Regions from separate parts of the Paenibacillus sp. FSL R5-0470 genome, predicted to be linked through region 1. Evidence: predicted binding sites of a transcription regulator. Region 1 holds the regulator's gene; the other holds the start of a gene.

Region 1 (4,208 bases):
TGAATTACGTGAACGGGATCTTGTTGCTCATGGTACGGGCATTCATCAATTTAACGGATTTAGTGTGCAATTTTAAAATGAATGTTGGATGCAGCGAAAACGGCCCCCCAAAAGGACCGTTTTTTTGTCTTTCCTTAAGGTTTTCAAAATTTCTAATTGGGAAAGGTAAAGTGAAGTAATAATAGGCGGAAGGGGGGCATTCATTCGGATACGATCGACCTGAAGAACGCATGTAATTGTTGGACTTGGGAGTAAGCTTCTTTGTACTGATTATCGGATTGTTGAATGGGTAGTAAGCCTGGCAAGAAGGAAATACTATACACAGGTATTTCATTGCTGTTCATGTATATTTTAAGCGTAAGTTCCTCGATAACATCAGCCTCTTCGTCACCGCTATTAACCACATTAATATCCGCACTTGAAGCAGTTGATTTGCTGTTTTGTTGTCGTTTAGATACTTTTGAAAGGGTTAGTGCGTTAACAACAATCTCTGATCCCATTATATTGTCGAACGAGTATAGCTTTGCTATTGCCTTTTTGCTTGTTTTCGGATTGCTGGTACCTATTGCTATTTTTTTATAAGGTTCATTAAGGGCGATCAAGTGCGATTGATTGGGCGGAATGAATGTTTTGGTGAATATAATATTAAAAGATGAGGTTGCGTTTAACAGCTTAGAAAGTTCAGAAGAAGTAGATAGTTTTTTTAATTCTATAATAACGGCACTTAGAATTAAGATTCCTCCTACAATGGCAAACATATACATCAAGAAAATCAGCATGTAATCACACCTCCAAAGATCTCAGTAGAGCAAGATTTATTGCTTATTGAAAGATATGCCTGAATTCTCTCTACTAGTATCTGTTAAGAGCGAAAATCGTGGGAATTTAGGAAACGACTACTGATTAGAAAAAGAGAAAGCACCCAGAGATCTGCCGATTTTGCGAGCTGAGTGCAAAATTGGGGCAACTGCTGGAGTGCTTTGTTGAGAGCTTTTTAAAATAAATATGTCAAAATCATAAGAAATTGAAGGCTGTGATTTGATCGGTATAAACAATTAGCTGTTTGTATTCGATCGGAGATTCATAGTGAGTATAGGGTCTTACAGAAACATCATTAAGGACTACAAAGTTATAGCTGAAATTTTTATCGGGATGTTCCGCACCTAAATAAGATATGTATTCATCTACAATGACATCATCCATTAGAGATTTTAAGTCAAAAACATCCTCTTTATTGGAGGTGGAAGGGGAGATGGTCCCTTGAATACTGCCGAATGAGGTGAGTAAATTTACTTTTTTTCCACTCGCTTGATCGTTATTTAACAATAAGCCAGAGAGTTTAACAAGTGCATCGACTTTAAAATCGACGAGGGTTCTAATTTTTGAGTTGTTCAAAACGAGACACTTCCTTTCAATTTGAAACCCTGTTAACATTATTCGACATATAACCACATAATTCCTATTAGGTCATCAAAAATACATAAATACAAACACGCCCCCTCCATTGAACCATGAGTGAGGCGTGTTTATCTATAGAGATAGATTTAATTCCTGATCGTTACTCGTGTTCCAATAGGAACAATCGCAGCTAGTGCTAACACATCTTTATTGTACATACGAATACAACCGTGGGATACTTCGTGCCCTATGGATGAGGGATCATTATTTCCATGTATCCCATAGTGAGGCTTAGATAGACCCATCCAAAAGACCCCAAATGGACCACCTGGATCGGGTTGTTTGTTAATGATTGTGAATTCACCGAGTGGTGATTGAGTTAACATTTTACCGATTCCGACTGGGAAGCCCCTGATCACAATGTCGTTATCAAGAAGATAAAGCATACGCTGCGTCAGATCAACTATAATCCGGTAATTTGGCATTGTGCAACACTCCTTTCTAATTAAGATATGAGGAGGATGCCTAAACGGTTATTCATTAAAAATGGTCATTTTAGCCTATGAGAACAAATGTTCTGTAATTGATGAATGGAGTTTGATAACAATAAAAAAGCTGTTCTGCATTTGCAGAACAGCTTTTTTTAAAAAATAAAAGAAAGTATATATTATACGATATACCCTATCCTTATACTTCTCGTAGAAACGGATACCGTCCTAAAGGACGGTATCCGTTTTCGCTTGGTAGGAGTGCATACTTAGTGGATATCTCGAAATAATCCGATAACTCTGCCGAGAATGGTCACGCGATTAAGGCGAAGAGGCTCGTACGCCGGATTCTCCGGCTGAAGACGTATATGATCACGTTCTTTATAAAAAGTCTTAACGGTTGCTTCATCTTCTTCGGTCATAGCTACAACGATATCTCCGTTATCAGCCGTTTGTTGTTGACGAACAATAACATAGTCGCCATTCATAATCCCAGCTTCGACCATACTGTCACCTTGAACCGATAACATAAATACTTTGTTATCTCCAACATAGTGAGTTGGAAGCGGGAAGTAGTCTTCAATATTCTCAGTAGCAGTGATAGGAACCCCGGCGGTAACCTTACCTACGACAGGAATGCGAGCGACGGTTTGCGCGAAATGATGGACATTCTCGGAATCCTCTTGGCCAAGCAATTCTATCGCACGAGGCTTCGTTGGATCTCGACGGATAAGTCCCTTCTTCTCTAGCCGATCTAAATGACCGTGAACTGTGGAGCTGGAAGCAAGACCAACAGCTTCTCCAATCTCCCGGACGGAAGGAGGATAACCCTTGCTGCGGACTTCGCTACGTATAAATTCCAGGATCGCCAGCTGGCGACTTGAAATCTTTGACATTGGAATCAACCCCATATAGTAATGTTTGGGAAAATTATAACATAGAACTACCGTTCGCACAAACATAAGTTCTAACTATTATAAATATTAATTCGAAAGAGTTAATAAATGGTAGTCTTGTATTGATTGCGTTTCCTTCATCTAAACGATAAGAGTGATTCTTTATATGAAGAATATGGTAAATAGTAACCTCTGAAAAAAAGAGAACAATTGTTCTAAAATAGTATTGAACAAAACACATGTTCGTGTTATTATAATTTCAAAAGTAAGAACAAGTGTTTGGAGGATGATATTCATGTTAAAATACAGTACATACCGCAGCATCTACGATAAAGCCCCAGTGGTTGAATCTTTAGGACATAATCCTATTACCCGTTATTCAGCTCAGATTAAAGAAATTACAGAGCTTTTGCTTGAAGGCTTGATGCGTTTGTTCCGAAGAGATTTTGTTATTAAACTGACATTGATCATTGTGCTCGTACTATCAGGACTTACAGTAGTAGGTAATGTATTTGCAGGATCTACTACTTTAATGAAGGATGAGAAGCGCGTAGTGGTTGAACGTGGAGATACACTTTGGAGTATTGCTCTTGAGAATAAACCTTCTGATATGAAAACGGCTGTATATATAGAAGGAATTAAAAAATCCAATGGCATTAAAGGTAGTCAGATTAATGCTGGAGATATTCTCACTTTACCTATTTATTAATATTCTAAGAACATAATAAGAGGACATGAAGAGCTTGCAGGGAGTAAACCTTGACAAGCTCTTTTTCTCATGGCAGAGTTAGAATTAATTTATAAGGGGAGGGAAAGTTTTGAATATTGATGAGTTGGTCGCGCGTATTAACGAATTGGCACGCAAACAGAAGAGCGTAGGCCTTAATCAAGAGGAAACGGCGGAACGCGCCAAGCTTCGTGAAATTTATTTGGGGAATATTCGCAATAACTTCCGAGCACAATTGAATACGATTGAATTGGTCGATAATGATGAGCATGAACAAGGTAACAAGGGGCGTAAGCATTAACACCCTGTTCCTTTTCATAGATATTACTGGATGACTAGGGGGAACGCATATGGCCCGTTCTTGGGAAAGAATGGTTCAACGCAACACGCAGCAAATTAATAAGCAAAGAAAGAAACAGGGGAAGGAAACGATTTACGCATCTAAATCTAAATCTCCTGGTAAGAACAGCGAAACCTTTAAAGGCCGTAACATTGCATTTCCAGTAGTGTTATTAGTGCTTGGTACTATGTTTTGGATGATTGGTTCAGTGGACCAAGCCAAAGGTAATGGTATGCTTATGAACTGGCTAGGAGTCGTTTTGTACTACTTACTAGCGGCACTTCTGTTCTTCCGACGTCCGTACTTGAAGGTAGAGAATGCTAGACTATCTACTATAAAATTCAACCGCGAACGTTATC
Region 2 (4,208 bases), 390 kb from region 1:
GATAAAGACGGTTGTACAAATTGTAGCGATCTCACTGCTGTTGTTAAATAATTTCCCATTTCAATTCGTCAGCATTCCTGTAGACGATATTGCCATCTGGGCTGCAGCCTTGATCACTATTTACTCTGGAATTGATTATTTTGTGAAGAATAAGGATCTATTACAGCTGCATAATGCTTAAGCGTTTTAGGCAGCTACATATAGGAGAGGTAATAGGTAAAGCACCTATTACCTTTTTTAAACCCTAAAAGCAGTGTATCTACATTATAACGAGGAGGCGAAAGCCAGGTATGAAAGCGGAGATTATTGCAGTAGGCACGGAGCTTTTGCTCGGTCAAATCGTAAATAGTAATGCCCAGTTTTTGTCTATTGAGCTAGCTGCTATTGGGATTGATGTATATTTTCAAACCGTAGTTGGGGATAACAGCAGTCGCTTGCAGCAAGCCATTGAGATCGCTCAAAGCAGAGCGGATGTTATCATATTTACCGGTGGTATTGGTCCTACAGAAGATGATCTAACGAAGGACGCGCTGGCTGCTTCCTTAGGTCGCACACTTCATATAGATCGCTTGGCAATGGATCATGTACAACGTTTCTTTGATGATCGAAAGATTGTAATGACGGAGAATAATCGTAAACAGGCACTTATAATTGAAGGAACTACACCTTTGCCAAATGAGATTGGTCTTGCTGTTGGCATTGCTTTTGAGCATGAAAAGAAATATTATATTGTGCTTCCTGGTCCGCCTCGCGAGATGAAGCCGATGTTCGTAGATAAAGCTGTACCGTGGCTCCAGCAGCACGCTCTAACGACAGAAATGCCACTTTATTCTAAAATGCTTAAATTTGCCGGTATAGGAGAATCACTGCTTGAGGATAAGCTCATTGATCTTATTCACAGCCAGACAGACCCAACCATAGCTCCTTACGCTAAAGAGGGAGAGGTAACCGTTCGTATTTCGACAAAAGCGCCTTCCGAGCATGAAGCTTACAAGAAGCTGGAGATTCTGGAGAAACAGATCAAAGAGATTTTGCCAGAACATTTATATGCAAATATTGATGTGCCACTGGAGCAATTGATTGTGGATTGGATGGCGGATGCAGGTCTGACTTTAAGTGCGGCAGAGAGTTGCACGGGAGGCTTGCTGATGGAGAGTATAACTAACATTCCAGGCAGTGCTTCGATGTTTGCGGGAGGAATCGTCTGTTATTCCAACGACCTGAAGAAAAAACTTCTGAATGTGCCAAGTGCTTATTTGGAGGGGCCAGATGCTCCAGGGGCAGTTAGTCGTGAAGTTGCCGAGGTGTTAGCTGATCAGGTGAGAATGATCGCAGATAGTGATTTCGGTTTATCTGTAACTGGTGTAGCAGGACCAGGCTATTCTGAACGTAAGCCAGTTGGACTTGTATTTATTGGTTTAGCTGAACGCGGGCGTAAGACAGAAGTATACGAGCTTAATCTTAAAGGTACACGTGAAAATATACGACTGCGTACTGTTAAAGCTCTGTTGTATCGTCTATGGCGCAGACTTGAGGAACGGAAGGTGGAGACACCTCTTGAAGGCTCAGACTTGTAATGGGAGATTAGCCCAGTTATAATTGAGACATACGGAAGAACCGTGGCACTGAGATTTCTTTGCTGCGGTTTTTTGTATATCTGCGGAGATTTTGATCGCTGTTTTGGTTTTGATCATAAGTCGTTGATGTCCGGTGAAGTAGAGAAATCAGTTAACTTCTATGTCCGGAGGGAGGCTTACAATAAAAGGGATAATTAACGCTTGAGACAAAAAAAACGAATGTATGTTCGAAAAAAAGCTTGGCAAGACCTCAGAAACACGTTATTATATTATTATAAACAGTGAAGGAAGTGGTCTGATTGTCAGATCGTCGTGCAGCGCTTGATATGGCGCTTCGTCAAATAGAAAAACAATTTGGTAAAGGTTCGATCATGAAACTGGGAGAATCCACTCATATGCAAGTGGAAGTTGTACCTAGCGGATCTTTGGCACTTGATATTGCGTTAGGTATAGGCGGACTTCCAAAGGGACGTATTATTGAAGTATACGGACCTGAATCCTCCGGTAAAACGACTGTTGCTCTTCATGCTATTGCAGAAGTGCAAAAACAAGGAGGACAAGCTGCATTTATCGATGCTGAGCATGCGCTCGATCCGAAGTATGCACGTAACTTGGGCGTAAACATTGATGAATTGTTGCTATCTCAGCCAGATACGGGTGAACAGGCACTTGAGATTGCTGAAGCACTTGTCCGTAGTGGTGCAGTAGACATTATTGTCGTTGACTCCGTAGCTGCGTTGGTTCCTAAAGCGGAAATCGAAGGTGATATGGGTGACTCTCACGTCGGCCTACAGGCTCGTTTGATGTCTCAAGCGCTTCGGAAGCTATCTGGTGCCATTAGTAAATCGAATACAATTGCTATCTTTATTAACCAGCTTCGTGAGAAAATTGGTGTTATGTTCGGTAACCCTGAGACAACACCGGGTGGTCGGGCGTTGAAATTCTACTCTTCCGTACGGTTGGATGTTCGCCGTGTCGAAAGTATTAAGATGGGTAACGACGTTGTAGGTAACCGAACCAAGATCAAGATTGTGAAGAATAAGGTAGCACCTCCATTTAAACAAGCTGATGTTGATATCATGTATGGTGAAGGGATTTCCAGAGAAGGAAGTCTTGTAGACATCGGTACTGAAATGGACATCGTGAATAAGAGTGGTGCATGGTATTCCTATGAGGGTGAGCGTCTCGGTCAAGGACGTGAGAATGCCAAACAGTTCTTGAAAGAACATCAAGATATTGCACTTATCATTGAGAACAAGATCCGTGAAGCAAGTAACCTGTCCACTATTGTTGCTGCACCAAATGAAGCGGAAATCATTGCAGAGCAAGAGGAAGAAGAAAAGCTACTTCTCGAAATCGAACAATAGAATTTACTAAGGAATAGGACGCCCTGTGATTCATTGTTGCAGGGTGTCTTTTCTTAACAGTGTAAGAACATATATATTTGGGGTCCCCCCAAAGTACCTGAGTACGCACCGAAGTTAAGCCGCACTTTGTGGGGATATTTTATTGCTATGAGGTGACAAGCAACTATGGTAATACAGCTGGATATGGATTTTGAATCGGATGAGCAGGACGTACAGGTCCTATCTGATTTTCCTGATGGAGAACTTTTAGAAATTACTAAGGTAGAACGTCAGAAGAAGTCGGACCACCGCTACATCATACATTTCGGAGCCTATAACATGACTGTACACGAAGACGTCATGATTAAATATCGGATGATTACTGGTAATTCTTTTATGAAAGCCGATTTGGAGGAAATTGTTGTTGCTGATGAGCGACAACGAGCTTATGTAGAAGGACTTCGTTATCTAGAACGGAAGCCACGTACCGCTATGGAAATGACTCGCCGTTTACGGCAGAAGGAAATAGGGGAGACTATTATTGCGGAAGTGGTGCAACGGCTACAGAAGGAAAGATTTCTTGATGACCCCTTGTATGCAAAGCAATGGGCGGAGCAACGCATTACGAACCAGCGAAAAGGGAAAATGTGGATTCGCCAAGAGCTACGTGAGAAAGGAATCGACAAAACCTTGATCTCGGAAGCACTGGAGAATGTCAGTCCTGAACAAGAACTAGAGAGTGCACTTCAGATTGGTCGTAAGAAATGGAATCTTATTCGTGGTGAAGCCACAGATAAGCGCAGAAAGACTGGAGCCTTCTTAATGCGGCGTGGATTCTCGGGTGATATGGTGCGACAAGTGATCAATACTTTACTTGAGGAAGACAATTATGAGGGTGAAGATGAGGAATTTTACTAGACTCACTGATTCTCTTGACATTAATGCGCATATCGACTCTCTTGACAATGTCTTTTTATAAATAATAAAATATAACATGAATCGGCATAAAGTAAGAATCCTTTTTCCTTCCCAAAAAGGTGACTTTTTAAAACGGTTCGCGTACAACTCATATGAAATGTAATCGCCGGATAAGGCGGGCAGTGTGCATGTGCAGCATGTGCAGTATGGCAATCGGTTATTTACCGGTTTTTTGTATGGTGATGAACGGATAGTTTAACAACTGCACAATTCCCAGGGATATACCTTGGAGAGGAACCAACGAGGAGGTGAACAGATGCAAGCATGGATCTGGGTCATTATCGTTCTCGTTGTAGCTGCATTATTC

The links. The regulator LexA, encoded in region 1, represses DNA repair genes until DNA is damaged. The targets are predictions, from matches to a motif close to CGAACATATGTTCG.
Region 2: a site for LexA is predicted at 1,794-1,807, ahead of recA (recombinase RecA). Genes of this name have one in related genera too.

The regions. Positions count from the first base shown of each region.
Region 1 is NZ_CP150238.1:3,796,522-3,800,729, reverse strand. It holds gene MKY99_RS16660 (MBL fold metallo-hydrolase) at 1-76, shown strand, start outside; gene MKY99_RS16655 (hypothetical protein) at 201-779, opposite strand; gene MKY99_RS16650 (hypothetical protein) at 1,015-1,395, opposite strand; gene MKY99_RS16645 (L,D-transpeptidase) at 1,545-1,883, opposite strand; gene lexA (transcriptional repressor LexA) at 2,156-2,782, opposite strand; gene MKY99_RS16635 (LysM peptidoglycan-binding domain-containing protein) at 3,078-3,491, shown strand; gene MKY99_RS16630 (DUF896 domain-containing protein) at 3,601-3,810, shown strand; gene MKY99_RS16625 (hypothetical protein) at 3,860-4,208, shown strand, end outside.
Region 2 is NZ_CP150238.1:4,181,797-4,186,004, reverse strand. It holds gene pgsA (CDP-diacylglycerol--glycerol-3-phosphate 3-phosphatidyltransferase) at 1-181, shown strand, start outside; gene MKY99_RS18420 (competence/damage-inducible protein A) at 291-1,577, shown strand; gene recA (recombinase RecA) at 1,877-2,944, shown strand; gene MKY99_RS18410 (RecX family transcriptional regulator) at 3,110-3,841, shown strand; gene rny (ribonuclease Y) at 4,158-4,208, shown strand, end outside.